3 regions of the Absiella sp. AM09-50 genome follow, and region 1 is predicted to be linked to each of the others. Evidence: predicted binding sites of a transcription regulator. Region 1 holds the regulator's gene; each other region holds the start of a gene.

What was found. The regulator HrcA, encoded in region 1, represses chaperone genes, less so after heat shock. The targets are predictions, from matches to a motif close to TTTTAGCACTNNNNNNNNNNNAGTGCTAAAA.
Region 2: the regulator HrcA is predicted to act here: its motif matches at 8,901-8,931, upstream of DW114_RS07840 (ATP-dependent Clp protease ATP-binding subunit).
Region 3: the regulator HrcA is predicted to act here: its motif matches at 8,299-8,329, upstream of htpG (molecular chaperone HtpG).

Annotation. Positions count from the first base shown of each region.
Region 1 is NZ_QVFI01000001.1:449,625-460,875, reverse strand. It holds gene DW114_RS02290 (polysaccharide deacetylase family protein) at 1-59, opposite strand, end outside; gene dnaK (molecular chaperone DnaK) at 43-1,854, opposite strand; gene grpE (nucleotide exchange factor GrpE) at 1,870-2,505, opposite strand; gene hrcA (heat-inducible transcriptional repressor HrcA) at 2,515-3,528, opposite strand; gene pgeF (peptidoglycan editing factor PgeF) at 3,837-4,607, shown strand; gene DW114_RS02265 (M81 family metallopeptidase) at 4,708-6,162, shown strand; gene DW114_RS02260 (cation diffusion facilitator family transporter) at 6,310-7,494, opposite strand; gene DW114_RS02255 (hypothetical protein) at 7,564-8,502, shown strand; gene DW114_RS02250 (NAD(P)-dependent oxidoreductase) at 8,530-9,387, shown strand; gene DW114_RS02245 (DUF6179 domain-containing protein) at 9,394-10,653, opposite strand; gene DW114_RS02240 (DUF6323 family protein) at 10,646-11,044, opposite strand; gene DW114_RS02235 (nitroreductase family protein) at 11,173-11,251, opposite strand, start outside.
Region 2 is NZ_QVFI01000006.1:147,096-158,346, forward strand. It holds gene DW114_RS07795 (PTS sugar transporter subunit IIC) at 1-827, shown strand, start outside; gene DW114_RS07800 (sulfatase-like hydrolase/transferase) at 827-2,293, shown strand; gene DW114_RS07805 (hypothetical protein) at 2,323-2,502, opposite strand; gene DW114_RS07810 (radical SAM/SPASM domain-containing protein) at 2,956-4,053, shown strand; gene DW114_RS07815 (hypothetical protein) at 4,138-4,431, shown strand; gene DW114_RS07820 (CCA tRNA nucleotidyltransferase) at 4,428-5,780, opposite strand; gene DW114_RS07825 (class I SAM-dependent methyltransferase) at 5,869-6,426, shown strand; gene DW114_RS07830 (sensor domain-containing diguanylate cyclase) at 6,436-8,247, shown strand; gene DW114_RS07835 (HAD family hydrolase) at 8,219-8,863, shown strand; gene DW114_RS07840 (ATP-dependent Clp protease ATP-binding subunit) at 8,990-11,251, shown strand, end outside.
Region 3 is NZ_QVFI01000001.1:348,710-359,960, reverse strand. It holds gene DW114_RS01790 (SIMPL domain-containing protein) at 1-116, opposite strand, end outside; gene DW114_RS01785 (shikimate kinase) at 505-1,050, opposite strand; gene DW114_RS01780 (ATP-binding protein) at 1,287-2,129, opposite strand; gene DW114_RS21565 (AAA family ATPase) at 2,249-2,527, opposite strand; gene DW114_RS01775 (hypothetical protein) at 2,805-3,545, opposite strand; gene rlmD (23S rRNA (uracil(1939)-C(5))-methyltransferase RlmD) at 3,758-5,116, opposite strand; gene DW114_RS01765 (HAD family hydrolase) at 5,110-5,721, opposite strand; gene DW114_RS01760 (hypothetical protein) at 5,780-6,019, opposite strand; gene htpG (molecular chaperone HtpG) at 6,303-8,240, opposite strand; gene proB (glutamate 5-kinase) at 8,425-9,228, shown strand; gene DW114_RS01745 (glutamate-5-semialdehyde dehydrogenase) at 9,215-10,459, shown strand; gene DW114_RS01740 (isocitrate/isopropylmalate dehydrogenase family protein) at 10,533-11,251, opposite strand, start outside.

The DNA of each region.
Region 1 (11,251 bases):
AAACCTAGCGCAAGCACTAGGATTTGTAGTCGTTTCGTCGTTTTATTTCTTTTCTTCAAATTCTGCGTCTACGACATTGTCATCGTTGTTGTTTCCAGCATCTCCACCTGGATTACCAGTATTTTGCTGCTGCTGATACATCTGGGCACTAGCTGCCTGAGCTGCTTTTTCCAAAGCTTCCAGTTTTGTCTTAACAGCTTCCATATCGTTTTCATCTAATGATTTCTGTAAATCATCACGCAGTTTCTGAGTTTCTTCTTTCTGGTTAGCATCAATCTTATCACCATTGTCTGCTAACATAGAGTCGATCTGAGCGATAAATCCTTCAGCACGGTTACGTAAATCGATTTCTTCTTTACGTTTTTCATCTTCAGCTTTGTGTTCTTCAGCTTCACGAACCATACGATCGATTTCTTCATCACTTAAACCACTTGTATTCTGAATTGTGATAGACTGTTCTTTACCTGTTCCTTTATCTTTTGCAGATACGTGTACGATACCATTAACGTCAATATCAAATGTAACTTCAATCTGAGGCACACCACGACGTGCAGGAGCGATACCGTCTAATTTAAACATACCTAACTCTTTATTGTCGTTTGCCATTGGTCTTTCACCCTGTAATACACGGATATCTACAGCAGGCTGGTTATCAGCAGCAGTTGAGAAAATCTGTGATTTACTTGTAGGGATTGTTGTGTTACGTGGAATTAATACAGTCATCACGCCACCCATTGTTTCAATACCTAAGCTTAATGGTGTAACGTCTAACAATAATACATCTTTTACATCACCAGCGATAACACCACCCTGGATTGCTGCACCCATAGCAACTACTTCATCAGGGTTTACAGAACGGTTTGGTTCTTTACCTAATGCATTCTTAACAGCTTCCTGTACAGCAGGGATACGAGTAGATCCACCTACTAACAATACCTGGTGAATATCGTTCTTTGTTAAACCAGCATCACGTAATGCGTTACGTACTGGTTCCATTGTACGTTCTACTAAGTGTTTTGTCATTTCATCAAATTTTGCACGTGTTAATGTTGCTTCAAAGTGAAGTGGTCCATCAGCTCCAGCAGAGATAAATGGTAAGGAAATCTGTGTCTGTACCATACCTGATAAATCTTTCTTAGCTTTTTCACCAGCTTCTTTTAAACGCTGCATAGCCATTGTATCTTTTCTTAAGTCTACGCCGTTTTCTTTTTTGAATGTATCTACCATCCAGTCAACAACAACGTTATCGAAGTCATCTCCACCTAAGTGAGTATCACCATTTGTAGATAATACTTCAAATGTTCCATCTGCAAGTTCCAGGATAGAAACATCAAATGTTCCACCACCTAAGTCATAAACCAATACTTTTTGTTCGCTGTCTGTCTTATCAATACCATAAGCAAGCGCTGCTGCAGTTGGTTCGTTGATAATACGTTCTACTTCCAAACCAGCAATTTTACCAGCATCTTTTGTTGCCTGACGCTGTGCATCGTTGAAATATGCAGGAACTGTAATAACAGCCTTTTCAACTTTTTCACCTAAGTAATCTTCTGCATATCCTTTCAAATATTGAAGGATCATTGCACTTACTTCCTGTGGTGTATATTGTTTGCCTTCTAATTCTACTTTTTCATTTGTACCCATTAAACGTTTAATAGAACTTACTGTGTTTTTGTTTGTTACTACCTGACGTTTTGCAGCATCACCAACGATACGTTCTCCGTTTTTGTATGCTACGACTGATGGAGTTGTACGGTTACCTTCTGGGTTTGTAATAACCTTGCAGTCCCCACCATCCATGACAGCAACACAGCTGTTTGTTGTACCTAAGTCAATACCAATAATCTTACTCATAATCGTTTCCTCCTTTTATTCGCTTACTTTAACAAGCGTTGCACGCAATACACGGTCTTTTAACATATATCCTTTTTGTAAAACTTCGATAACCATACCAGGTTCTACGCCTTCTTTGGCTTCCTGCATCAATGCCTGATGGAAGTTTGGATCAAATGGCTTATCTTTTGCCTCAATTTCCTTTACGCCTTCCATTTCCAGAATATGCACCAGCTGCTGGTAAATCATTTCAAATCCTTTTGCGTAATTTTTTACGTTAGGATCATCTACCTTGACATCCAGTGCACGCTCTAAGTTATCAATAACCGGTAGCACTTCTGTGGCAAATCCCTGAATACGGTATTTACGAACGTTGTCAGCTTCACTTTGCAGACGTTTCTTTAAGTTTTCAGCATCTGCATATGCTTTAAAGTAAGCATTCTTACTTGCCGCAAGTTCTTCCTTCAGTTTTGCATTCTCTTCTTCTAATTCCTCAATGCGCTTTTTCTTGCCGAATTTTGCGCCTTTTTTGTCTTCTTTTTTGTTTTCTGTTTCTTCCTGTTTTTCTTCAGGAGTAGTTTCTTCACTGACCGTTTCTTTCACGTCTTCTTTTACTTCTTCACACGTTTCTTCTGCGGTCGTTTCTTTTTCTTTTACATTTTCTTCCTGCATGTTGACCTCCTATTGATTTTCTTCCCGATACAAGTCTTCGATCACTTTGCTCATATATTCCATTAAAGCAACAACTCGGTTATATTGCATACGTGTTGGACCGACAATCATCAACTCACCCTGTTCTTCATTGTTCAGCTTGAACTTACTGCTGACAACTGCAACATCATCAATCTGAATCAGGTCATTATCTCCACCAATCTGGATAGCGACATTTCCATCATGATTGGCAATCTGACGAAATAGTGAGCTGTCCTCTAACATTTTCATCAGTTCTTTCAGCTTTTCGATATCCGCAAATTCCGGTTGATACAACATGTTGGATTGACCACTGCAATATACGTTATCACTCGCAAATTTCATAAAGGCATTTACGAATGCTTCAAATAGCACTTCATGTCGTGCAACATGACTTGCTAACAGCGGTTGGATTTCCTTCATCTTATTCACAACTTCACCAATTGGCGTACCACTTAACTTATCATTCAACAAATCACAGCATGTCTTGATATCCTTGACACTGACATCTTCTCCAAAATGGAAAGTTTTATTCTCTGTATGTCCATGATCTGTAATAAAGATAGCCACAGCACTACGTTCGTTTAAGGGAACTAGCTGGATATGCTGTAAAGTCTGATACTTGCTGTCCGGTCCTAATACCACCGATGTTAACGATGTCATCTGTGATAAAATATCACAGCTTTTCTTAACGATTTCATCCATGGAATAATGGCGTTCAGAGAACACAGCCTGCAGGGAATGTTTGACACCTTCATCAAGCTGTTTCTCCATCAGATGTTCAACATAGAAACGATACCCTTTACTGCTTGGGATTCGTCCACTGGAAGTATGTGTCTTTTCCAAAAGGCCCATTTCCTCTAAGGCAGCCATTTCGTTTCGAATAGTAGCGCTTGAACAAGTGAAATCCAAAAGATCTAACAGACGCTTAGAACCAACTGGCTCTGCTGTTCTTGTGAACTCATCTACAATTGCTTTAAATATTGCAATCTGTCTTTCTGTCATCTCTGGTCCACTCCTTTCTAGCACTCCACTTCTATGTCTGCTAATAGTATATGACAATATTTTAGCACTGTCAACACTTTAGTGCTAAATTGCCAATAAATTTTCCTGTTGTTTGAAAAAAAGCCTGTTCTATCCTGTATTTTGTACTATATCACTCTTAAAAATTATCAAAACCTTAACAAACGCCTTGCCTTTATCCTTTATAATGTATATGGTTTGCATAACCGCACAAAATTTCATATACTATAGATATCAAATATTCATCGTTTGACATAGTATAATATGATAAAGAAAAAGGAAGGTAATTTATGAAAAAAATAGACTGGAATGGTGACATTCATATTCTGGCTGGGACCACATTACGTGATCTTGAAGCTTTGGAAAATAATAATATGGCGTTGCATGTTGGTGGAAACTTAGATCATGTCATAGAAAATCGAAAACATCTGTGTGATGCTTTAGGCACAGATTTGCAGCATTGTGTATTCGCAAAACAGACACACAGTGATCATATTCATTGTGTAACCCTTGATGATTTAGGCAAGGGTGCTTATGAACAGGCAAGCGCCATTGATGATTGTGATGCTTTATATACAAGAGAAAGCAATGTTTTACTTGGTGTATTTCATGCGGATTGTGTTCCTGTTTTGTTATATGATCCCATTCAAAATATCATAGCAGCCATTCATAGCGGCTGGCAGGGTACGGTAAAAGAAATCACACGTAAAACCATGGAGCATCTGATCACACAGGAGCATGTGGACCCATCGCATGTGATTGCCTATATTGGGCCGGCCATCGCTTATCGAAGCTTTGAAGTAGGTCGTGATGTTATTGATCAAATTTTATCTATGAGTTTTGATACATCCGGTTATATCACATATTTATCAGATGAGAAAGCCCTGGTGAACAATCGTGGATTAAATAAACAGATGCTGCTTGATGCCGGAGTACCAATGGAAAACATTACCATCAATAAATCTGATACATTTTCACCAAATGATGCTTTGTTCAGTTATCGAAGAGATCATCACTGTGGCAGACATTTAAGCTATATTATCCGTAAAGACATCGATTAACGTCGATGTTTTTTTCTTCCTAATGGCTAGGATAGTTTTTTCTCAATTCCCCTTTTGGTTTATCCTATAATGAAGATAAGAAAAATCGAGGAGGTAGTTTATGAAGGTTTTAGTAGCGCGTTTCAGCTCAGAATCCAATGAACATTCCCGTTCATTGATGTCATTTGACAAATTTGTTTTTAAATTCGGGGAAGATTGTGTTGATTCCATGTATACCAGAGATATCTTTGAAGGGGCTGGTATAGAAATGATTCCAAGTATTGCGGCAATTGGACATCCTCATGGCCCAGTCACAAAGGATGCTTTTGATTTTATCCTAGCCAGATTAATACATGATGTGAAAGAACATTTACATGAAATTGATGGTATCTTTTTATTCTTACATGGTGCCAGCAAGGTTATTGATTTAGAAGGTGGTTCTGCGGAGCATGCATTCTTACGTGAAATCCGTAAGATTACCGGACCATATCTTCCCATTGCACTTGTGATGGACCCTCATGGAAATCTTTCACAGGAGCTGGTCGATCATGTTAATATTTTACGTTGTTATCGTGAATCACCACATACAGATACAGTAGAAACCTATCGGATCGTTGCGAAGATGTTTGTGGATTTATTAAAGCATCGTCGTCATATCAAACCGGCATATGTGAAAGTTCCTATTATCATTGGCGGAGAAAAGAGTGTTTCCAGCGATGAACCAATGGTATCCATCAATCATTTCTGTGATGAACTTGAAAAAGATGCTCGTATCATGAGTGCTTCTTTCCATATTGGATATTTACGTCATGATGGAGATAAATTAGGATGTAGTGCTGTTGTTGTGCCTAACAGTGAAAAGGATCAGGCTTATGCACAGGAAATGGCAGATAAATTATGTAAATATGCATTCTCAAAACGTCATGAATTCCACTTCCATGGTAATGTCGCTGAACCAGAGGATGCCATAAAACAAGCGGTAGAATTTGATGGTTCTCCTGTCTTTGTGACAGATTCTGGTGATAATGTTGGTTCTGGCGCTGATGGATTCAATACCTATATCTTACATCAGGTATTGAATTTAAAAGATACTCATGGAAAACAGTTTTTATTCAGTGGTATCGTAGATAAAAATGCTTACGCTTATCTATACGATAAAGAAGTCGGTACACATGTGGACTTTACATTAGGTGCCAATCTAGATGAATTATGTAAGAGTGTAGAAGTTCATGGTACCATCGTTGCCAAAGGTATCGCACATAAATTATATGAAGATCGCAAAGATATTGGAACTGCCATCACTGTGAAATTTGATGATGCCCCAGTGAGTGTCATCGTTGAATATGATGCTATCCAGTATACGGATTTAGACCAGTATCCATGTAGTCATTTAAATATCGATGATTATGATGTCATCATTCCAAAACAAGGGTATATTTCTGATGATTTCAAGAAATATGGCAAGTTATGTATCATGTCTTTGACGCAAGGTCCTGCCTACCAGCGTAGTGAAAAGCTTGAATTTAAACGTATCTTACGTCCTATGTTCCCTTATGATGATTTTGAATTAGATTAATTTTTGACAAAACAGGGTATAAAAAAGAGGTTACTTCAATGATTGTATTTTATCAACCATTTGAAGAACCTCTTTTATTATCTGTTCAAGCAGGAGGAAGCCTTTTATGACGATATCTATAAAAAGAGCCGAATATTTTCTTCAGCTCTAATCACTTATTTTATCACTTGTATATGCACGATCAAATGTCACAACCACAAAATAGGTTGGATAGCTCGCCTTTACCTTTTCTTCAATCGCTTTTAAGATATCTGTATTGCTTAATTTGATTTGAAATGGCACCACAACATCAAAAATCAGATTGCTGTGTGTTACCCCTGGTACCATACGAAAATCATGCATGGACAAACGTTCATCAACGCTGTGTACGGTTTCCTTGACAAATTCACGCAATTCATTTGTTAAAGGATCATCTATGACAATCGGATCCATATGAATCACCATTTCTATACCCAAAGATTCTTTGATATCTTTTTCCATATTATCAATCATATCATGACTTTTTAATACATCCACTTTATGATCTACTTCCACATGCATACTAGCAAATGTTGAATGGCTTCCATAATCATGAATGACCAGATCATGCATACCAATAGCACCCGGATACGCTTCTACTTTCTTTTGAATATTTTTTACCAGTTCTTCATCTGGAGCCTTCCCCAACAATTCATCTAATGCAGATTTGATAATGCCAAAGCCTGCGATAATGATAAAGCATGCCACAATAACCCCCATATATCCATCCAGATTAAAATGGATCAACGGTGAAATAATCGTAGACAATAAAACAGCACCAGTAGCCATAACATCAGATATACTGTCGGCAGCAGTTGCCTCCATGATACTGGATTTTAACAGCTTGCCATAATGTTTGTTGTAAGTATACATCCAAAGTTTCACACTGATAGAAAAAGCTAAAATCACAATAGATAACCAGCTGAATTCAATGGCATCTGGAGAAATGATTTTGGTAATACTGGATTTAATCAATTCTAAACCTAATATCAAAATAAGAGCAGCAACAACCATTGAGGCAATACATTCATATCGGGCATGACCAAAAGGATGCTTTTCATCTGCGGGTTTACTAGACAGCTTAAAACTGATAAGTGAGATAATAGAACTACCAGCATCCGAAAGGTTATTAACAGCATCCGCTGTGATGGAAACACTTTGTGCCAATGTTCCTGCGATAAACTTAAACGCAAACAGGATAATATTATTGACGATGCCCACGGTACTTGTCAGATTTCCATATGCACGACGTACATGTTCATTGTTTATATCTTCATAGTTTTTAATCATTTTTTTTGCGAGTAATGATATCATATCCAACACCTCATTTTTTCTTATCGAGTACATAGTTTAACATATTTTTGAAAATAGGAAAAGACCTTCATGTTTCTTTCTTTTCCAGCATATGGTAAAAACGGTGATGTTGTGAAAAAAATTCTGCGCTATTTCCTGTTAACAGCTTTATTATTATGTTTATGTTATGGCAGTACCTGTATCAAAATCAGTTCCCGATCTTTGACACTCTGGTTTGAAAACTTAGTGCCAAGCATGTTTGTGACTATGGTACTTATTCGTTTATTATATAAACAACAGATGTTACAGCACCTGGTTCCAGATATGATATGTCGCATGTTTGGATTAGATCAGGCATCTTTTGCGTTGGTGATCAGCAGTATGCTGTTAGGCTTTCCTAATGGTTCTTTATTTATCGAAGAAGCCTACAGGCGAAAGGAATTAGATCTACAGGGTGCACAGCGTTTATTTCTCATCTGTTGTTTTCCTACACCTGGATTTGTGATATTAAGCTGTGGTGTTGGTTTATATCATAACGCAAAGACTGGATTTTATTTATATGTATCCTCTGTTCTTTATGGCTTTTTTATGTTGTGGCTCACAAGATCAAAAAGTATTCATACCCATCATATAAAGCATCAAAGCACCAACAGCTTCATGCAGGATTTTAGTGCATCCTTATTAGAAAGTGGGACTTCTTTATTTATGATTGGCGGGTATTTGATGATATTTATGAGTGTCACAGGTATTGTTTTTTCCTTTTTGCCTCAACTTGTTTCTCTGCCACTTCGTATCTGTGCTGAATTTTCCAGTGGTGTCTTTCTGATACAGGCAACATCCTTGTCTACGATATGCAAATTATTGTGTACCAGTGCATTGTTAGGTTTTGGTGGATTCTGTGTGCATATGCAGATATATTCTATGTGTGATAATTGTAAAACAAAATATCGTACCTTTCTTATTTATCGTATCCTACAAAGTCTTTTATCTTGTCTGATCTTTTGTATTTTCCTTTATCTTTCTGTATAATATAAACAAAAGAAGGAGGAATTTATAATGAAGATTGCATGGATAGGAACAGGTGTCATGGGCAGTGCCATGTTAATGCATCTTGTAAAGGCAGAGCATGAGGTACATGCCTATAATCGAAGCTATGAAAAAGTCGAAAAATTAGTATCCTGTGGTGTAGCAGTACATCAAACAATAAAAGATTGTGTGAAGGATTGTGACATGGTGTTCACAATGGTAGGATATCCAAAGGATGTAGAAGAAGTCTATACATCAAAAGATGGTATTTTTGCTCATGCGAAAAAACATGCCATTCTGATTGATATGACTACATCATCTCCAAAATTAGCGCAAGCGTTATCAATAAAGGCCAAAGCGCTTGCTTATCAAATGATGGATGCCCCTGTATCAGGTGGAGATAGTGGCGCAAAAGCTGGTACATTATCTATTATGTGTGGAGGCGATCCGGAAACATTTGATCAATGTAAAGCTATCTTATCACTTATGGGAACACCGCTATATATGGGAGAAGCCGGAAGTGGACAGCATACCAAAGCATGTAATCAGATTGCAGTGGCAGGTGCTGTAGCGGCAATGAGTGAAGCCATTGTATATGCGAAAGAAAATCATTTGAATGTAGAAGCCATGCTTCAAGCAATCGCAGGTGGTGCGGCTGGCAGCTGGCAAATCAACAATACAGCACCACGTGTGTTAAAGAACGATTTTGCGCCTGGTTTTTATATCAAGCATTTTATTAAAGATATGCATATCGTACAGGAAGAAATGGGTAAACAACATTTGGATATGCTGGATACGGTTTGCCATATGTATGAAGAACTGGCGAAAAAAGGAGAAGAAAATGCTGGTACACAGGCTTTGATTCATTACTATGAAAAGCACGAATAGTGCTTTTTATTTACGCACAGCCCCATCTTGCAAGGATATCAAACAATTCTTTATTTCCATTTTTCGATCACATGTAATCAAATACTGTATGAATACTTCCTCCCAATCCTGCATGATCGAAACCTTTTGATATAATGTATCATCCAATTCAATACGTTGATGAAACACGCAAGCTTCTTCAAAGTGGATATAAAATAAATATGCCAAAGACATGGAATCAAACATTTGAAACAACAGAAAATACTCATCTTTCGACAAAATCTGCATATCAAACAAATCGATATAATCATAGAATCCTATTTCAGAATGTAAAACAGCTTCTATCCGTTTCTGTGTATCACATCCTTCTAAATGCTTCAACAACGTAAAGAAGTGCTCTGGTTCATTGAAAGCATGAATATTCACTTCGATTTCATTTCTACACATTTCATGAACAATCAATTGATCGAGCGTATCTTCTTTAAGTGCCCATGTGATTTTGTTTATAAGTATCTGCCCATAGCCTGATAGATATTGTTTTATATCTGTATCAAAGATGGACAAGAAAGCCTGATACAGCTTAAAAAGATCTTCTGCTTGTTTTATTATTTGTATGATCTGTTGTTTTTGTTCGTGTGATATCAAAAGCTCATAGCGATGTTTTAAGCTAAAAGATTTTAAGCTAAAAGAAAAGAATGCCTGCGTAATGATCAGCTCACAAAAATTAATACCTAATTCTTCAATCTCCACACCATAAAAAACAGCATAGGATGTCAGAAAATCAGACAGCTGTTCATGAAAAAGATGTAATATCCGCTCTTCCATACAAAACATTGATAAATAATATGCCACAAGATCAATTCCCTGTTTATGATACATGGCATGTTCCAAGGGCAAGCCATATAATAATGGATAATCGAAATCTTCTTTACAAGATGTCGCATGGTAATGCTCATCATATGATGATAAAAAATCAGGAAGCTGTTGAGTCAGAATACTGCGATATCGTTCATTGGGCAATGGGCGCTGTTTTTTTAAATATATGTCTGCCTGTTGTCGTGTTTCTTTCACTAAGCGCTCTACTTCCTTCAAGCCAGAAGCATAGCGTATTTCAAGTGTTCCCTGCCTTGTCGCATGATCACATATAAAGGAAATACTTTTTAAAATTCTTTGATAATCTTTGATAGATATCGCTGTGGAACGATGCCTGTTTTTTTCTAAACTTAAACGTTTGGATAAAGCATAAACTTCTTTATTTTCATAAACTGATGTTGATAAATTATTCATTTGTTTTCACCGCCTTGATACAATCCTGAAGCAATGCAAGATCAAAAATCCCATGATGTGCTATATATTGTTCATACATGATCATTACAATTTCATGATCATATCGTATGTGATCACGTCGTCTGACACCATAGTAAATATAAAGTGCCTCTTTGATACAGTTCACAAAAGAATCGTAACGGACATAGGGAGATTTTTGAAAGGTGTTTGCGATATCAAACAGAATATGGGAATCAAAATCAATCATCTGATGGATCTTACAGGCCTGTATCTGTTGCTTGCTTAAATAACTGATATCTTCTTCACTTAACCAATATCCGCTTGCCTGTAGACCCCCATTGATCTGTGTGCACAACTTGCGTATTTTGTTCATTTTTTCTATAGCATTCATAACATATCTCCTCTCGTGGATATATGTTATACCATAGACAGCTTAGAAGGTATAGACTTGAAAAAATTGCCATTTTGTGGTATGATATAGACAAGATGAAGAGAAAAAAGTGGAAAAATTTCCACTTTTTATTTAACTTTGATAATGTAATCACTTTTTCTCTTTTTTGGACATGGATCTTTTTCTCTACTGTATCCAACAGCCAGA
Region 2 (11,251 bases), on a different contig from region 1:
TGCATAAAAACTTAACAATCAAGATGCCGGAAAGTGTGCCACCTACAATATCAAAATCATTTTCATCTTTAATTCCAGGCTTTATCATTGCATTCATATTCTGTCTGGTACGTTATGGTATGTCACTGACAAGCTATGGCAGCTTGAATCAATTCATCTATACGATGCTGCAAACACCATTGACAAATTTAGGCGCAAGTCCATTTACATTTGTGATTTTTATCTTAATGTGCTCCTTAATGTGGTTCTTTGGTTTACACGGTGGAATGATTGTTATGCCATTCCTTACCATGCTGTATCAGGCACCAGCACTTGAAAACTTAGAAGCCTATGCCGCAAATACAGCACTTCCTAATATCATCGTAAAAGCAAACTGGAGTGTTTATGCATCTCTTGGTGGAGCAGGTGGAACGATTGGTCTATGTATTGCAATGCTATTTTTCGCAAAATCACAACGTTATAAAACATTGGGAAAACTGGCATTGCCAGCAGGATTATGTGGGATCAATGAGCCGATTACCTTTGGACTTCCTATGGTATTAAATACCATTATGATCATTCCATTGATTCTTACACCTATCATTACCTTTGCGATTGCTTATTTATGTACGATAACAGGTATCGTACCACCATTAAATGGTACCGAAATTCCATTAGGCACACCTGTGATTTTCTCAGGATGGTTAGCTGGTGGAATACGTGTGGCAATCCTTCAGGTTGTATTGATTGCGATTCAGTTTATCATCTATTTCCCATTCATCAAAGTATTAGATCGACAAGCATTAAAAGAAGAAGCAGCTTTAGAAAGTGAGGAGGCGAATGCCTGATGAATAAAAGAAATATCGTTTGTTTTGTGGCAGATCAAATGCGTAGTGATGCTCTACATATCCATCATAATGAAGCAAGTATCACCCCTAATTTAGATCATATAATTGATGAAGGCGTTTCCTTTGAAAATGCTTATTGTCAAAATCCTGTCTGTGTACCATCCCGATGTAGTTTTTTAACCGGGTTATATCCACATACTTTAGGACATCGTACCATGCATTTTCTTCAAAATGAAGATGAGCCAAATATTCTAAAAGAAATGAAAAATAATGGATATGAGGTTATTTGGATTGGGAGAAATGATGTAATTCCTGCAGATCGTTTAAAAACTGATTATTGTGATGAATACTATGATGGTATCCATAAAGAAAATATGCGTGATCAGTTTGTGGATGCATTTGGCAGTATGAAAAAACATAATTCACAGCCGGTAAAGGAAAATGACGAGTTGTATTCCTTCTATATTGGGAAATTGAAGGATAGTGAAGGGTATGGAAAAACTGATTGGAATTGTGTACAAAGCGCTTTGGATTATCTTGATCGAAAAAGTAAAGAGCCAGATGGAAAACCATTCTTCCTTTATTGTACAATAAGCTTTCCACATCCACCTTATGCATGCGAGGACCCATGGTATTCTTCTATAGACAGAGAAAAATTAAATCCAAGAAGACCAGATATAGCTACCTTACCAGATAAAGCGAGTATGTTATACGATATTGCTAAGAAACAAGGACTTCACTGGGAGGAAGAACGTTTCAATGAGTTACGTGCCACATATCTTGCGATGGTTTCCAGATTTGATCATCAGTTTGGAATGCTTTGTGATAAATTAAAAGAACATAATTTCTATGACAATACAAATATCTTTGTATGGAGTGATCATGGGGATTATACTACGGATTATGGTATTGCGGAAAAAGTACAAAATTGTTTTGAAGACCCAATCAGTAATGTACCACTGCTGATTAAGCCTTCCATTGATATAGAAGTGAAAAAAGGAATTTCAACTGAGCTGGTAGAACTTGTTGATCTTCCTTCAACATTTGCGGATATTGCCGGTTTTGATTTAAGCTATGTACAATTTGGAAAAAGTCTTTTAGGCGCACTTGCTGCTCATGCACACAAAGGTTATGCATGTTGTGAAGGTGGAAGAATTCATGGAGAAGTGCAGGCAATGGAAAAAGGACATGGACCATCTTCACCATACTGGCCACGTTTATCTACACAGGAAAGTGAAGGACCACAACATACAAAAGCATGTATGATTAGAATGGGAGATTATAAATATACTATGCGTTTGTATGAAAAGGATGAATTCTATGATTTGAAGAAAGACCCGATGGAACTTCATAATATGATTGATGAAAAATGCTATCAGGATCAGATTCAAAAAATGAAACTACAATTATTAACGTGGTATATGCAGACAACAGATTATGTGCCAAATCGAAAAGATAAACGATAGAAAATAAAACCGCCGAAATGGCGGTTTTATTAAAGTTTTAATTTCTTTAGATCATCGCTGCTTACCTGATTACGGTATTCTTTCTCATATTTTAAATATGTTGTGTTTGTGATACCACATAATTCTGCTGCACTCTTAATAGATAATAAACCATAAATTCGATTTGCAACAATTGCTTTAAAATTCTCAGGTGGAATAAATTTTCTCATTTTCTTTGTCCTTTCTGAATAAATTAATTAAAATTTACACCACACTGTATAAAATAGTATACATTTATATATATGTATTTTTTGATAGAAAAACCGTCAGAAACATATAAAAAAGTCAATTTTTTTTACAAAAATTGACCATATAAGGTATGGATAAAAACGTATAAATTTTGATACAAATTTGCGTGGATAAACTTTTTATAAAATGTGGTAATTATTTTCTTCCATTTCATTATAACAAATATTCAAGATTATTCAAGGATGTGTGTAAATTAATCTTTTAAGATATTTTCTTTAGAAAAATGGTTTATATGATAGTTAGAATATTTATAACAATAATATAAATTTAAATTAAAAAGCATGCATAAAATCTATTGACGATAAAGCAAATAAAAGGTATCCTTTTAAATGAATAAATAATATGAAATATCATAAATAAACGAGGAGTATTGTATGAAAAATTTAAGCTTTTTGATTAAACCAGCCTCATCATCCTGTAATTTGAAATGTAAATATTGTTTCTATGCGGATGTGAGTGAACATCGTCAGATTAAAAGTAACGGTATTATGAAAGAAGAAGTTATGAAAAAACTGATTGATCAGGCCCTTTCTCATTTGGATGAGGATGGGGAAGTAACATTTGCTTTTCAGGGGGGAGAACCTACGGTTGCAGGCATTGATTATTTTAAAGCATTTTGCGCATATGTAGATGAAGTTAAAAAGGCAAAACAAAAAATACATTATGCTTTACAAAGCAATGCATACGTGATTGATGATGAATGGTGTACGTTCTTTCATCAATATGACTTTTTGATTGGCGTATCTTTAGATGGATATAAAGAAAACCATGATTATTTCCGTATTACCACAGGGAATAAAGCAACATATAAAACAGTCATGCAGGCGATTCATACATTAGAAAAATATGAAGTCCGTTATAATGTATTGACTGTATTAAGTAAACAGCTGGCAAAACATCCCAATAAACTATATGAATTTTATAAAAAGGAAAATATCCGTTATATTCAATTGATTCCATGTCTTGCGGGATTAGATGAGGAAAAAAATCCTTTTGCGCTGACACCACAGCTATTCGCAAGCTTTTATAAAGCGTTCTATGATTGCTGGTTGAAAGAAATGCAGGCTGGGGTGTATCGAAGTATTGGCTTGTTTGATAATATTATTCCAATGTACGCCGATGTGCCACCTCAACAGTGTGGGCTGCTGGGATATTGCAGTATTCAATTTGTTGTAGAAAGCGATGGCAGTATTTATCCATGTGATTTCTATGTATTAGATGAATATAAAGGTGGAAATCTGATGGAAATGGATTTGATGGATATCGCCAACAGTGCACCTATGCAGGGCTTTGTGAAAGAGAAAAAACAAATGAGTCCATTATGTGATACTTGTCCTTTTGTATCTATCTGTCATGGTAATTGTAAACGAATGAATACGTTATATTTTGATAAACAATATTGTGGATATCAGGATTTCCTAAAATATGCTTATCCAACAATGATTACGATTGCGAAACAGATGCAGCTGTAAAAAAATACAGCTGTTTTTTTAATTCTTACATAATTGGTGTAAGAATGCATGATATACTCAGCATATGAAAGGCGGGTGATCAATATGGCACTATTGCGTATCCATAAACAGGCATTTCAACTGGAACAGATTTTAAATCAGTTAATGCGAAAATCCCATCCACAGGGATATGAAATGGAAATCACAAGAATCTATGATTCTCCCATTCGTATGTGTGAGGATGTGCTGGAAGAGGTCAGGACCAGCGACAATTTTGAAACAATAGAAGAAATCAAACAGAAATACTGGCCTTATCAGAATTGTGTATTAACACAGTTAAGTGAAGAAATTGCACAGGCATTATGTGATGATATGGAGTATATGAAAAGATGCAGTTAATTCTGCATCTTTTGTCTGGCATAAGCCATTAGCTTTTCTTTTTCATTCATGGAAGGATCGTCAATCACCTGTTGATACAGTTCATCCAACATATCGCCAATTTGTTTATTCTGTAAACCTAACTTCATCATATCGTGTCCATTGACCTTTAAATCCTTTTTATGAAAGAAATCCTTTTCTTGATCGATTACCTTTAATAATTCTATGGAAGCATTTAAAATATCAATTTTCTCCTGAGCTTTTTCCATGTTTTTCGCATAATCATCTGCCATTTGTACATATAAGGCAGAAATTGCATATGCAATATCATTATCAAACTTAGATAAGAACCTGCGAAGGATTTTTCGATTGGCTTTGACATAATAATCATGATATAAGATCAAGGTACAGACCCGCTCTATGCTTTTATGGTCATAGCGCAGATCCATTAGATATGCTCTGGCTTTTTGTTCACTGATGAGGGCATGACGTTTATAGTGGGCAATGCCATCTTCTCCAAACGTTTCCATTTCTGGTTTTCCAATATCATGCAATACGATTGCCAGCTTACTTTCTAATGGGTATCCAATCGTATGATTTAACGCAACATCACTATGGCGAAAGATATCATAAATATGCCATGGGGTTTTCTGATCATGTCCATATAATTTGCTGTATCCTGGTAAAATCTCATCTAATACCTGATAATCATAAAGCATCTGTAAAAGATCTAGGTGCTGTGACAATAATATTTTATTAAATTCATCACGGATACGTTCTTTACTAATGTAGGATAAAGTAGGCGCAAGTTCTTTGATGGCCTGTTTCAAGTGTGGTTCTATAGAAAAATTTAAAACTGCAGAAAAACGAATCGCCCGTAAGATACGTAAAGCATCTTCTTTTAATCGTTCATAAGGATCTCCAACACAGCGGATGATGCCTTCTTCAATATCTTTTCTGCCATCAAAAGGATCATAATAACCATTTGTTGGATCATATGCAATCGCATTCATGGTGAAATCACGGCGTTTTAAATCTTCTAAAAGATTTTTAGTAAATATGACCTGGGAAGGTGCACGATGATTCAGATATGCTTTTTCAATACGATAAGTAGTGATTTCTATTGGTTCATTATTTACCAAAACAGTAATTGTTCCATGTTTGATTCCTGTAGGAATTACGATACATCCTGCCTGTTTAAAAATTTCCATGGTAGTTTCAGGCAGGGCACTTGTTGTGATATCAAAATCATGAACTTCACGGCCCATGAGCATATCTCTTACACAGCCTCCTACAAGAAAAGCTTCTTGATCATGTGTATGCAGCTGTTTTAAAACCCATAATATATCATCTGGTACGCATGTTGCCATCTTCTATCACCTCTGCTATTATTATACACAGGTTTGGTTGGTGAAACCAGTTATAATATTCTATATAGAAAAGAAAAGGATGATGAAAATGAAAAAAGTTGTAGATATTGCCCATGATATATTGAAAAATATAAACATAGAAAATGGGATATATGCGGATTTTACATGTGGGAATGGATATGATACCTGTTTTCTGGCATCACTTGAAAAGGTACAGAAAGTATATGCATTTGATATTCAGAAAGAAGCACTTCAACAAAGTATACAGGCGGTAAGTGAGCTTGGGTATTATGATAAATGCAGATTTATCCTTGATGGACATGAGCATCTAGATCAATATATTACAGAACCACTCGCAGGAGCCATCTTTAATTTTGGATATCTGCCACATGGGGATGAAAATGTCACAACTTTGTTACATACAAGCAGAATCGCTGTTCAAAAAGCATTGAAGCAATTGCAGAAACATGGTATGCTTATCTTAGTAATATACCCAGGTCATGATGAAGGGAAAAAAGAAAGCTGTTATTTTTCAGAATGGGTAAAAACTTTAGATTCACATTATTATTCCTGTATGGGTATACGCATGGAAAATAAAAAGGAATCTCCGTATCTGCTGGTGATAGAAAAGCTAAGAAATCAATGAGGGAGTTGTATGAAGAAATTTTTTCAACTGATGTTAATGATTGCCATGATTGCCGCATGCGCTTATGTAAGCGTGTCTTTCGTATGGTTTCAACATGGACTTTCAGATACTCTGTTTGAAGAGAATAAAGACAGGTTATTAAAAACTAATGAACAAAGTATTCATTTTGTGAAACAGACCCTGCAGGATTTTGAATCACAACTACAGTTGATTGCGGACTTTAGTACCTTGTATCATGAAAATGATCGAGAAGCAGTCGTCATGATGTTAGAAGAAATGAATGCGAAAAATAAAGCAATCGATTATGCGCTGTTTGATTTAGACGGTGTCGTATATACAACAACAGAAGTACAATTGGATATGGATTGGGAAAAGGTGCTTTCTTATTTAGAAGAAAAACGCGGACTTTATATTTCAGAAGCACGACATCTTCAAAATCGTGATGAAATCGTGCTGGCACTTCCCGTTATTGTAGATGGAAAAGTGCAGGGAGGCGTACTTGGCGTATATCAATCAGATTATCTGACTTCGATATTCAGTGAAGCATTTTATAGTGGTATCGGTGCGACCTTGATTGTACAAAAAGATGGCGCACTTGTATCTGGTTATCAGGGCATGGCTGTTCGTTCTGATTTTTTTAAAGAAATGCAGAAGTTTACATATCCAAATAAAGCATATGATCAAAATACGATGAAAACGGATATCAAACAGAATAAAAGTGGTTTTGTTGTTTTTGAAAAAGATCAGACAAGACATTATTTAAGCTATGCGCCCATCGGCATCAAAGACTGGATAGTGGTCAATATCGTAAATGCAGAAGCATTATCTCCACATTATTTTCAAATCATGGAACGTTCTATCTTATTATCTGTTAGTTATGCCTTTATATTTTTAGGCATCTTATGTATGTTGTTTTATATCGTAAGAAAAATGAAAAAAGCAGAAGAAGAACATGTTAGTGCTAGACGCTTTGAAATGCTGGCAAGTCTTCAAAAAAGTGCAATTATTTTTGAATATGACTGTAAGCGGCATTACTTACATGTATCTGATAACTATGAATATTGTTTTGGGATATCTTCCACCATCGCAAAGGATATTCATGAAGCATTGAAAACGATTGTGGATCTGGAAAATATCCAGCGTATGAAAGAACAGATACAAAAAGAAGGGCGCATTCAGCTGCAGCTACAGCTTTGGGACAGAGAACATTGTGCCCATTGGTTTGAAGTAGAGGGTGGCATTATTTATGATCAGCGTAAACAGCCTGCCTCTTTGATTGGATTTATCTATGATATACATTCTTCTTATATAGAGAAAGAACGACTACAGATTCAGGTAAATACAGATCAGTTGACACATACATTCGCAAAGGCAGAAATCATGCGTCAGATTGAAGATACATTAATCAATTTTAGTGCATCGAAACATGCATTATTATTTATTGATCTGGATAACTTTAAACAAGTGAACGATACCTTTGGGCATATCGCAGGGGATGAAGTATTGGCAAATCTTGGCAATGTACTGAATGAAGAGTTAGAAGGCATTGCGGGAAGATTTGGTGGAGATGAATTTGTTTTATTCATAAAAAATATAGAAGAAGGTATAGATGTAAAAGACCTGGCTTCACGCTTATTGAAAAAGGTAGAAGGATTAATGGCATATCCGATTGGCATAAGTATCGGTGTATCGATCTATGGAGAGGATGCACACAATTTAGATGAGTTGTTACTACATGCTGATCAGGCGTTATATGCATCAAAACATAAAGGTAAAGGAGTATGTATCGTATATGGAGAAGATAAAAGCAGTCATATTTGATATGGATGGTGTATTAATTGACAGTGAACCATCCAATTTAAGGCAGTTATATGATTTTTATAAGGAATATGGATTTGTGGCAGATGCAGCGTTTCTGATTTCGTTAGTAGGCAGTTCTTTAGAATATACATGGCGGGTCAGTATAGAAAAAATGAATAAAGACTGGAGTCAGGATGAATTCTATGAACATTTTGATGCTTATGCGAAAGAACACATGGTATCCTATCGTGATATCTTAAATTCTAGTGTAAAGGAAACATTAGTATGGTTACGGGCACATGGATATCATACCGCAATTGGAAGCAGCTCTACTTTGATGAATATCAAACGTATGTTAAAGGAATGTGAATTAGAAGGATTATTTGATTTGGTATTTAGTGGAGAGATGTTTCATGAAAGTAAACCAAACCCAGAGATTTATTTAACAATCGCAAAACAACTGCAAGTGGAACCAAAGCACTGTATGGTCATTGAGGATAGTACCTTTGGAATTGAAGCAGGAAAGCGTGCAGGTATGCGAACGATTGCTTTACAAGATACAAAGTTTTCAATCGATCAATCCCAAGCCGACGAGATGATTTCAAAGATTGCGGATATCCAAAAACTTTTGGCATAAAATAGATAGGAGAAGATTTCTCTTATCTTTTTTTATATTTTAGCACTCTGCACTTGACAGTGCTAAAATAAGTGTTATAATACAATTAGCAATCAATAATCAAGAGTGCTAAAAGGAGTTGATATTATGAACTTTGAAAAAATGAGTGAAAAACTGCAGGAAGTCATTATGCAGGCAGTGGAAATCTGTAAGAATTATCAGCATACCACCATCGACACGATTCAAATGTTAAAGGCGATATTTGAAAACGAGGTCCTGGATGGACTTTTTAAGCGATTGAATATAGATAAAACAAGAGCGTTATCCATCATTGATGAAGAAATGGGACGTGTTGCGAAATCAAGCAATGTGAATCCACAATTCTCCAATGAGGTAGCACAATCTTTTCAAAAGGCAGAAGCATGGAGTGATTCTGTATCAGAAACATATCTAAGTGTTGCCAGCGTATGGATTGCCCTGATGTTTAATAAATCTTATATTTCAAAACGCCTGGTAAAAGAATTTCATCTAAAGGAAGATGTATGCAAGGATGAAGAATTAAAACGCAGAGGAGGGAAGAAAATGGATACTCCAAATGCTGAAAGCAATGTCGAAGCATTAAGTAAATATGGACGAGATTTAGTTGAAGATGTTAAGAATGGCAAAATTGATCCGATTATCGGACGTGATGATGAAATCCGTCGTGTCATTCAGATTTTATCCCGTAAGACAAAAAATAACCCGGTATTAATTGGTGAACCCGGTGTTGGTAAAACAGCTGTTGTAGAAGGAATCGCATGGCGTATTATGAAAGGCGATGTACCAGGTTCCTTAAAAGAAAAGAAATTAATAGAATTGGATATGGGGGCATTGATTGCCGGTGCTAAATATCGTGGTGAATTTGAAGAACGATTAAAAGCTGTACTAGAAGAAGTAAAAAATGCAGATGGCAATATCATTCTGTTTATTGATGAATTGCATAATCTTGTGGGTGCTGGTAAAACAGAAGGTAGTATGGATGCAGCCAATCTGTTAAAGCCAATGCTGGCACGTGGAGAATTACGCTGTATCGGTGCTACCACTTTCAATGAATATCGTCAATATATTGAAAAGGATGCTGCACTAGAGCGTCGTTTCCAACGTGTTATGGTAAAAGAACCAACAGTAGAAGATACGATTAGTATTCTGCGTGGCTTAAAAGATCGTTTTGAATCTTACCATGGTGTAAAAATTTTAGATGAAGCGATCATTGCTGCCGCAACAATGTCTAATCGTTATATCACGGATCGTTTCCTTCCTGATAAAGCAATCGATTTAATTGATGAAGCATGTGCAACATTACGTGTAGAAATGGAATCTATGCCACAAGAATTAGATGAATTACAACGTAAAATCATGCAGCTGCAGATTGAAGAAACCGCATTGAAACAGGAAGATGACAAAAAAGCTGTAGAACGAAGAAACGATATTAAACAGGAATTAGAAGAACTACAGGCAAAGAAAGATGTCTTATATACGAAATGGGAAGATGAAAAGGCAGAACTGGAAGAAAGCAAGAATGCCAAAGTTAAACTGGAAAAAGCAAAACTTGATTTAGAACAGGCACAAAATGAAGCCCGTTATGAAGATGCTGCCCGTCTGCAATATGATACCATTCCACATTTAGAGAAGCTGATTAAGGAACAATCAGATAAAGAAAAAGGTGATGATACCTTAATTCAGGAAACAGTAAATGAAGAGTTAATTGCGGAAATCGTTAGTAAATGGACAGGTGTAGAAGTAAGCCGTCTAGTAGAAAGTGAACGTCAGAAGCTGTTACATCTGAAAGAAGCTTTACAAAAACGTGTTATCGGTCAGGATAATGCTTTGGAATTAGTAACTGATGCAATTCTGCGTAGTAAAGCACAGATTCAGGATGAAAACAGACCAATCGGAAGTTTCTTATTCTTAGGTCCAACCGGTGTTGGTAAGACAGAGGTCGCAAAAGCATTAGCTGAACAGCTGTTTGACAGTGAAAGTCATATTGTGCGTATAGATATGAGTGAATATATGGAGAAGCATAGTGTGTCACGTTTAATTGGTGCTCCTCCAGGATATGTAGGATATGATGAAGGTGGTCAGCTGACAGAAGCAGTTCGTCGTAATCCTTATTCTATCATTTTATTTGATGAAGTCGAAAAAGCACACCCGGATGTATTTAATGTATTGCTTCAGATTTTAGATGATGGACGTATTACAGACAGTAAAGGTGTTACCGTAGACTTTAAAAATACTCTGTTGATTATGACCAGCAATCTTGGAAGCCAGTTCGCATTTGATGAGGACAATAAGGAAGAAAAATATTTGTCTGAAGTTAAGAAGTATTTTAAACCGGAATTTGTGAATCGTATTGATGAAATCGTTGTATTT
Region 3 (11,251 bases), 100 kb from region 1:
GTATCCATTACCTTATCATATTGCTTATCCTTCGCTTCCAATCTCATCTTCAATATCACATAATCTGAACATGCTGAAACCTTACCAATCCCCTTTACTGTTATTGTTCTTTCCATAGATTTAGCCTCTTTTCTTTTAAACAATCTGTCTTTATCTTAAATCATAATTATACCACCAAATCATTGTCATAGATTTCCTATATTGTTGAAAACTTGTCCATTATCATTTTTTCAGTAGATAACTTTCATAGACATATAATGAAATTGATTTCTCATCTAATATCCTGTGTATAAATCTCAATTACATTTTGCATGAATTGTATCCTGAATTATTTTTCCCATTGTTCCTTTGAAAATATTACTAATTTTTCTATCATATCAAATATCACTTTTTTAAACAGATTCTGATTAATCAATAGAAACACTAAAATATTTTTAACATAAACAAGGTGTATTTATTTTTAAATGATAATTCTGACCAATTCATATCAAAATATCATTTATTTCATTTATTCATTTTCAAAGGATAGCTCTTGAATAAATCTTCAACAACCTCTTGAGGACTACGACCATCTATAAAATATTTATATCCAATATTTTCATAGATATGACCATACCACTCTATATCACTTCTTATTTCATTTAAATAATGATCTTTATACTTTTCACAATAATCTCTATCCTCATAAATAACATCGTTTTCATCTGAAAAAACTAATCGGATAAATATATTTTCCGGAGTATCTCGTAATTCAATCGCCAAAACATTTTTTCTTTTCAATATATCCTGAATAGAATCGATATATGTCATTGGTGTAATTGCAAAAACAATTTTGTCTGTTCGATTCACGATCTTCTTAATAATTTGCCCACGTATTTGATCTCTTTGATAAAGCGTAGGCGTATTATTTATAAAATCTTCAAGTGTTGTATGTAATGCTTTTTTTACTTCTTCATCTAAATCATAAAAAGTATACCCAATTTTTTCTGCTAATAATTTAGCACATGTTGTCTTGCCTACATTAGAAACACCAAATAATAATATTTTCATAACATAATCTAGATTATTCTATTAGCCTTATAACAATAATCTTTCTCCTTTCTTAAGCTATAAATAATTATTCATTATTTTCTCTTTATGTGTAGCTTTATGTCTTTTTCAAAAACCCTTGTTTCTTGCGATTTCTAGTGATCAACAATTAATCGTTCCACTTTTTCCATAAGTGTAGCATACTTTGTTTCATATATATACTTAATCTGAACTATCTTCATCATATACAAGAAATTTTATATAGTAGAAATCTGTTCTATCGCATAAAGAGGTAGATTGATAAGTCCATCTTCTTTTTTATAATCTGCCATGGATGTGCGAACGGAAATTTCAGGTGAAAATTTCTCTCGATATGTTTTAAGACTCTTAGCTTTAAGATTTACTTCTGCTTTTACTTCAACTGGAATAATCTGCTCTCCAGTATCAACGATAAAATCAATCTCACAAGAACCCCGATCATTCGTATAATAATAAATACCTAAATCATCGATTGTCTTAAGTTGCTGACAGACATATTGTTCAGTTAAAGCATCTTTGAATTCAACAAAAAGGGCATTGCCATCAAGTAAAGTACGCTGCCGAAGTCCGCTCATACATCCAAGAAGTCCTACATCAAGCACGAAAAGCTTAAATGCCTTTAAATCTTCATAGGCTTTTAACGGAATTCCTGCTGCATTAACACAGCTAATCTTGTGCACAAGTCCACAGTCTGTTAGCCACATAATTGCAGTTTCATAATCTTTTGCACGCCCACCTTCACGTACAAGACCGTAAATGAATTTTTTATTTTCTTTTGCAAGTTGGGAGGGAATGCTGTTCCATATCATACGAATCTTGGGAACAAGTTCATAAGGAGCATGCTTTGAAAAATCTTGTTCGTAAGCTTCAAGTATCCTCCTTTGAATCGCACGAACCTCATTAAAGTCTTTATTCTCAGCAAAACATTGCACTGCTTCCGGCATACCACCGACAAAGTAGTAAAGTTTTAAAGCATCAATATACGTTTGTTTGAAACTTGTTATCATATCAAAGTCGCGCGTGTTCATCAACTCAGCAAAACGTTCTTTTTCGGTTGCCATTAAAAACTCCTTAAAAGATAATGGATAAAGCTTCAAAAAATCAACTTTACCTACGGGGAAAGATGTCCCTTCGTGCAAAGCGATTCCTAAAAGTGAACCTGCGCAAATGATTTAAAGAATCAGTCAAAAATTAGTAGCGTATTTTCCGGATTGATCTTTCTACCCGAATACAACTCTAATCCCATAATCAAACGTTCTGTATCTAAATCTGATGCAAAGAGTTCCGCCATTCTAGAATTAGAGTCAAAATTAATATATATGGTATTTTCATATGCCTGTTTACCAAACTCTTTCATAATCCAAGTTTTTCCTACTTGCCGCGCTCCTTCAATTATTATTGGCTTACGTCGTTTGCTTTTTTTCCATTGATATAATTTTTCAATTGCAATTCGGTACATATCCACACCACCTTAAATTATTTCAAATTATACAACGATATTTTGTACTATACCAACATTTTTTACAACGAATAAAAGATTTTTCCGTATATATCAAGTTATAATTAACTCAAATCTAGTACATTTCAAGATCAACTGAATATTTTATCATACCTTTATGAGAGTTATCCCAATGGCATTATCCTGTTTATTTTACTATTTTTAATTTACCTCCTCTATGCTAGAGGATTTTTATACGATTTTCAATTTTACATACCACTATATTTTAATTATATCTCTACTCCAAATCCATTGAGAGCCTATACTTCCTATCTTTTTTATCATTTTTCCTATCTAACTCAGAATTAACAAAATTCATATGCCAACAAAATTTTTGATAAGTCTTTTCATCTATGCCTTTTCCCACTTCTTTTTGCATTTTTTTAAAACCATTCATTAACATTTGTCCACAAAAATAACAATCATTAAGAAAATTCAAAAAATAAAGATTATCAAAATCTTTTCTTATAAATTCACACAACTGACTATCTTGTTTGATTTCATTAACAACTTTCTTTTCAATGATAATTCTAGGATAATTTGCAATCTTGTCCTCCAAATAGTACGATTTCAAAAGTGCTTCACCCCAAACCATCGCATCATCTATAAAGAGTTGTCCTATCGAAATGCCTCCACGCAAAAGCCAACCAACACTATCACTTGCGGCTAGCTCTTGAAAATGTCCTGCACACATTAATAAACTTTTTATATCCCGTTTGCGTTGAAAGATCTCATTGGACAATTTTTTTGCTATAATAATATTATCCGAGAAAATCTTAAACTGAATATCCTTATTCTCATCAATTTGAATATCCTTTGTTAAATCTATAGAAAACGTATATAAATTATGTAACTTATTCATTGCCAATTGTTGATCTGCTGCCTTTATTTTATTACTGAATCCTAAAAGATCAATATATGCAACAATGTACGTCCCCGTCTTTCGGTCATAAGCATCCACATTTTGATTTACTAACATTGTAATCTCCCTATTTTTTTCGCTTTGGCACCTAAACTCCTTATTCCCATCTTAACATAATTAGTTTAATCGCTGAAAAATCTGTTCTTATCTAAATTTGCCAAAACTTTCATTTTTTATTACCCCACCTCATTAACACCAAACAAATTTCAGTCCATCCAAACATAAAAACACAACATCATATCTGAACCAAATCTCTGTACTCCTTTGATTTACTGGGCTTTCTTGGACAGCAAGCAGATGGTCTCTACATGATTCGTATTTGGAAACATATCCACTCCTTGCATCGCATCTCCAACATAGCCAAAACGCTTCAAATACTGCATATCCCTAACCTGTGTGATCGGATTACATGAAATATATAAGATCTGTTTTGGTTTCATATTCACTAATGCAGACAGAAACTGTTCATTGCTTCCACTTCTTGGCGGATCCATAATCACAACATCAAAACGTTCCTTACGCTGTTGTGCTTTTTTCATATAGGCAGATGCATCATCACAGATAAATCGAATATTCTTCACATCATTGATTTTTGCATTCACAATGGCATCATTCACTGCATCCTTATTGATTTCTACACCAATGACTTGTTTCACTTTATGTGCCATACTCATACCAATCGTTCCAATGCCACAATATGCATCCAAAACCTTTTCATTTCCTGTTAGTTCCAACATATCAATGCCTGTTTGATACAATACCTGTGTTTGTTCATGGTTGATTTGATAAAACGACTTAGAAGAAATACGATATTTTAAACCACATAGTGTATCTTCAATATATCCTTTTCCATACAGTACACGTTCCTGATCACCTAACACAACACTTGTTTTTCGTGTATTTACATTTTGTACAATCGTTGTGATATTAGGAAACTTATGTAGCAACGCATTCACAAAGTTCTTTCTTGCGGGGAACACATTTTGATTGATTACCAATACCACCATGATTTTACCACTTTGTTTGCCATAACGTAATAATACATGACGAAGTAAGCCACGTCGCTTATCTTCTTCATATGGTTCAATGCGAAGTTTTTCCATCAAGGATACGATTTCTTCTACGATTTCATCACAGATTTCCGGATGCAACAAACATCGTTTATAAGGGATGATCTTATGCGAAAATTCTTCATAAAACCCTGCTTGAATATGTCTGTTTCTATCTTTCTGAAATCCTATAATCATCTTATTACGATAATGATATGGTTCCTCCATTGTTAGAATATCTTTAACTTGTAAAGGCAGTTTTGCATCTTTACACAACTTAATCAATTGATTCTTCTTAAAATCTGATTGCGCTTTTGCGTCCATATGTAACAAATGACAACTGCCACATTTTTCAAATATCGGACAAGCTGGTTTAATTCTTCCCGGATGTTTTTGATCGACACGAATAAGTTCTGCCACATATCCTTTCTGAATACGCTTTTGTATCCTTGCCTGTACCTGTTCCTTTTCAAACACATGACGAACCAATACTTTATCTTTTCCTACATAAAAGACACCGTTGCCATCTTCATCAATAAATTGAATATTACCTTTTACGATTTGCTTTTCTTTTAACATGTTGTTTTCTCCAAATATGTATTCACATATGTTTCTATTTGATCACTCTGATCTAATGTAATCCCATGTATCCCCATTTCTTTTGCGGCGATAATGTTTTTTTCATTATCATCAATAAACAAACATTCCTCTGCTTTTAAATTATATCGTTTTAATAAAATCTGATAGATTCTTGTATCCGGTTTTACGATTTTTTCTTCATAAGATAATACACAGCCATCACTCCAATCAAAGAATGGCTGATTTGCTTTTAAATAATCTGCACTGTCTTTACTGATATTTGATAAAATATAAATATGGTATCCTTCCTTTTTTAATCTTTGCATAAGTGAAAAAGATATTTCCATTGGCTGCATTAATTTCATCCAGTCTTTTAAAATAATATCAATTTCTGTTTGATACTGAGGGTATTCTTTATGGTATATTTCATATAAGTCTTTCATAAACAAAACGCCCTGATCATATTTTAACCATGCATCATGTGAAAATATTGCCTGACATACCTTTTCTGTCAAAGCTTCATCATGAAAAATTTCTTTATAATACGTTACAGGAGAAAATGTCATTAAAACATTTCCAATATCAAAAATAATATTTTTTATCATATCTATCTACCTCACAGATACATTGTACTAGAAATTGTAAATGAAAAAAAGTGATTTCTCACTTTCTTCCTAATGACCATCGATATAATTTCTCTTTTGCCTCATCTACAGAACAAACTTCTATACCATCTTTACAAATATATGCAATTAACTGATTCCATTCACTAACGGGAAACATGTCATCATTAATTTTCATCACAAATACGATATGCATCCGAAAGATTGCTGGAATACGTAAATCAGATAAACAATCTTCACCAGTATGTTTGAATATATATTCCAACAATTCCTCTCTCATATTCACATTCTCCTTTCTGTATAAAAATGTATACTATTTTATATATATCGTTTTTTTATAGAAAACGGCGTTTTTATACCTTATAAACCTAAATTTTATTGTAAACAGGACTATCTCATATTTTATACATTATGAAACAAAATGCTGCTGATTTCCATATTATGTATTTTAAAAGCCCTGATATCAGTATAATTTATATCCCCTATAAAAGTCAATTGAAAAGCGAAAAAAAGAAGTGACAGTAAACTTTTTCTGCCACTTCATTCAACATCATGCAAAACGATTATTTTGTTGCTCTTACCATGAATTCACAGATCTTTTTAGAGAATTCAGCTGGATTATCAATTGGGAATCCTTCAATCAATAATGCCTGATCAAATAACAGGTCTGCATATTCTTTTACTGCATCCTTATCTTCTGCATATACTTTCTGTAATGCTTCAAAGATTGGATGGTTTGGATTGATTTCCAGGATACGTGAAGCTTTCATACCATAAGGATTGCCTTCTGGCATAGCACTTAATACTTTTTCCATTTCAAATGACATACCTTCATCACTTGATAAGCATACTGGATCATCTACCAAACGTGTAGAAATCTTAACTTCTTTTACTTTTTCACCTAAAGCTGTTTTTAAGCCTTCCAGCATATCTTTGTTTTCTTCAGCTTTCTTTTCTAATTCTTTCTTTTCTTCTTCACTATCTAAGTCTAAATCACCCTGAGAAATATTTTTGAAGTTCTTTTCTTTGAATGTGCCTAAAATCTGTAAAACAAATTCATCAACATTATCAGTTAAGTACAGGATTTCATAGCCTTTGTCTTTAACCTTTTGAACAGCAGGCATCTGATCGATTTTTTCAATCTTTTCTCCACTCATAAAGTAGATGTTTTCCTGTCCTTCTTCCATACGTGCAACATATTCATCTAATGTAATCAGTTTTTGTTCCTTGCTGGAGTAGAACAATAATAAATCCTGTAACAATTCTTTATTTGCGCCAAAGCCATTATATACACCAAATTTAATCTGTAGACCGAATGTATTCCAGAATTTTTCATATTCTTCACGATCATTCTTCAACATCAATAACAGTTCAGATTTGATTTTCTTTTCGATACGATTTGCGATTACTTTTAACTGACGATCATGCTGCAACATTTCACGAGAGATATTCAGATTTAAATCCTGAGAATCTACCAGACCTTTCACAAAACGGAAGTGTTCTGGAATTAGTTCATCCGCATTATCCATGATGAATACGCCACGGCTGTATAACTGTAAACCTTTCTTGTAATCCTGTGAATAATAGTTCATAGGTGCTTTACCTGGGATAAATAACAAGGAAGTAAAGCTTACATTACCTTCTACAGAGAAGTGAATTGTCTTTTGAGGGTCTGTGAAGTCATTGAATTTACTCTTATAGAAATCGTTGTATTCTTCTTTTGTGATTTCATTTTTACTTCTCTTCCATAATGGAATCATAGAGTTCAATGTTTTCAGTTCTTTTACTGTTTCATATTTCACATCTTCTGGTTTTTGCTCTTCGCCATCTTCTGGTTCTATACGTTTTTGTTCTTCTACCCACATCTCGATTGGATAACGGATGTAATCAGAGTATTTCTTAATCAAACGTTCAATTTCATACTGCGCTAAATATTCATCATAGTTTTCATCATCTGTGTTATCTTTTAGATATAAAGTAATGGTTGTTCCACAATCATCTTTGCTTGTTTCTTCAATTGTATATCCATCACTTGCATCACTGCTCCAGATATATGCTGTTTCTTCACCATATTTTTTAGATACAACATCTACACGGTTTGCGACCATGAATGCAGAATAGAAACCAACACCAAACTGTCCGATGATATCTACTGCATCTTCTTTTTCATCTTTTTCTTCTAATTCCTGTTTAAATGCGAAAGACCCACTTTTTGCGATCGTACCAAGGTTTTCTTCTAATTCTTCCTTGTTCATACCAAGACCGTTATCACTAATACTTAAAGTACGGTTTTCTTTATCGATTTCCAGGTGGATCTTGAATGCATTCTGATCAATATCACTTAAATTCTCGCTTAGTGATTTATAGTATAATTTATCGATTGCATCACTTGCATTAGAAATCAGCTCACGTAAGAAGATTTCCTTATGTGTATAGATAGAATTGATCATTAAATCCAACAGACGTTTTGATTCAGCCTTAAACTGTTTTTTTCTTGCCATGTTCATTTACCTCCTGTTAGCACTCTTTTCATAAGTCTGCTAATAGTATAGGACTTTTTCTTAGCACTGTCAACACCCTAGTGCTAAATTTTATAGAAAACTTCGCCTTTTCCAATTTATCATTGCCCGTTCATAAAAACTCGTCTATAATATAAGAAACAATTTACAAAGGGGTTGTAAAAGAATGAAAGAAATGAAAGATATAAAACGAATTGTTGTCAAAGTAGGTTCTTCCACGATTACGAGAGAAAACGGATTAAATTTAAGAAAAATTGATCAGCTCGCTATGGTGTTAAGTGATATAAAAAATAAAGGAATTGATGTAGTACTTGTCAGTAGTGGTGCTGTCAGTGCAGGTGCCAGTAAATTAAAAATGAAAACCCGCCCTTCCCTTATGCGTGAAAAACAGGCAGCAGCAAGTGTTGGTCAATGTGAATTAATGTTTATCTATGATAAATTCTTCTCACAATATGGACAGACAATCTCACAGCTATTGATCACAAAAACGATAACTGCCAATGAAACACCACGTGTCAATGTAATCAACACAATGGAAACTCTGCTTCAGTATGGGGTGATTCCTATCGTAAATGAAAATGATTCTATTGCATTTGATGAAATTGCTTATGGTGATAATGATACTTTATCTGCGATTACAGCATACTTAGTACATGCAGATCTGCTTGTGATTTTAAGTGATATTGATGGTTTATATGATAAAAATCCCAGTAAGTATGATGATGCAAAACTAATTCCCGTCGTAGATGGTATCAATTCGCATATACTTTCTATGGCAGAGGATGCTTCCAGCAATGTTGGAACGGGTGGAATGATTACCAAATTACATGCGGCACAATATGCAAGTGAGCATAACATTCCAATGATCATCGCCAATGGTAAACAGCCATCTATTTTATACGATATATTAGAAGACAATTATAAAGGAACATTATTTGATGTAAAGGAGGAGTCATATGGAACTCATTGAATTATGTAAGGCAGTAAAAACAGCAAGCAAGGATATCATGAAAGCATCTACTGCACAAAAGAATGCGGTATTAGAAAGTATTGCGCAAGAAATTGAACAGCATATGGATGAAATCATGGTTGCTAATCAAAAAGATGTGGATGAAGGTGAAAAACGTGGCATGAATAAAGGCCTGATTGATCGTATGCATTTAACAAAAGAACGTTTAGCACAGATTGTTGTCGGTGTTCGTCAGGTGAAAGCATTAAATGATCCTATTGGTGAAATCGAAGATATGAAAACCTCACCAAATGGTCTTCAAATAGGGAAAATGCGTGTTGCCTTAGGTGTTGTCGGCATGATTTATGAAGCCAGACCAAATGTTACGGTAGATGCTGCAGTTTTATGTTTAAAAGCTGGAAATGCTGTAATTTTAAGGGGTAGTAAAGATATTCTTCAATCTAATATCGTGTTGGTAAGACTCATGCGTCATGCTCTTGAGAAACAAAACATGAATCCTGATATCATCACATTATTAGAGGATACTTCAAGAGAAACCAGCAGTCAGCTGATGCGTATGAATGATTATTTAGATGTTTTGATTCCAAGAGGCGGTGCTTCTTTAATTAAGACCTGTGTAGAAAATGCCAGTGTACCTGTTTTAGAAACTGGGACAGGAAACTGTCATGTTTATGTAGACAAAGACGCAAAGCTTGAGGATGCCCTTTCCATCATAATTAATGCGAAAACAAGTCGTACCAGTGTATGTAATGCATGTGAAAGTGTCTTGTTCCATAAAGATATTCCTGATACTTTTATAAAGGAAGTCATTGATGCATTAAAAGTGCACAATGTTATCATTCACGCTGATCAGGATATATGCTTATTAGATGATACTTGTATATTGGCAAGTGAAGATGACTATCACAAAGAATATCTTGATTTGGAAATATCCATGAAAAAAGTTGATTCTTTACAAACAGCGATTGATCATATCAACACCTGCAGTACCCATCACAGTGAAACCATTGTTTCTGAAAACTACAGCAGTATCCAGCAGTTTATTAAAGAAGTAGACAGTGCCTGCGTATATGCCAACGCTTCTACACGATTCTCTGATGGATTTGAATTTGGACTTGGCGCAGAAATTGGTATCAGTACCCAAAAACTTCATGCAAGAGGTCCTATGGGGTTAAAAGCCTTAACAACCCAAAAATATATCATTTTGGGAAATGGGCAGATACGACAATAATGGTACAGGATATTCTCCTGTACCTTTTCTTTATATTGCAGAAAAAACAGAGCATGATTTTGCTCTGTTTTTGTTATGCTTGTAAATGTGCAATGATTGCATCACGGTATTCTTCTGTTGTGGAAGTTCCATGCAAATCAGGTGTCAAGACTTTCGCTTCCTGTAAAACAGCATCTACTGCCTGACGAATGTTAGCGGCACATGCGTCTTCTCCTAAGTATTCCAGCATCATACATGCTGACCAAAGAATTGCAGTAGGATTAGCGATATGCTTTCCGGCGATATCTGGCGCACTTCCATGTACTGCTTCAAACATTGCATAATCGCTGCCTAAATTACAGCTAGGAAGTAATCCTAATCCACCAATCAATCCGCTTGTTAAATCTGATACGATATCCCCATAAAGATTTGGCATGACCATGATATCAAAAGTTTCAGGGCGCATAACTAACTGCATACAAACGTTATCGACGATTTTATCATCTGATGCAATCGTTGGAAATTCTTTTGCGATTTCATGGAAGATATCCAAAAACATACCATCGCTCATTTTTAAAATATTCGCTTTATGTACACAAGTAACCTTTTTACGTCCATGATCTACTGCATACTGGAATGCATCACGAATGATACGCTCACTTGCTTTTCTTGTGATAATTTTAGTCGCATGTACAGTGTTTTCATCAATTTTTTCTTCTACACCAACATATAAATCCTCTGTATTCTCACGGAATGTGACAATATCTACATCTGGAAATGGTGTTTTTACAGCAGTATTGCTTTTTGCGGGAC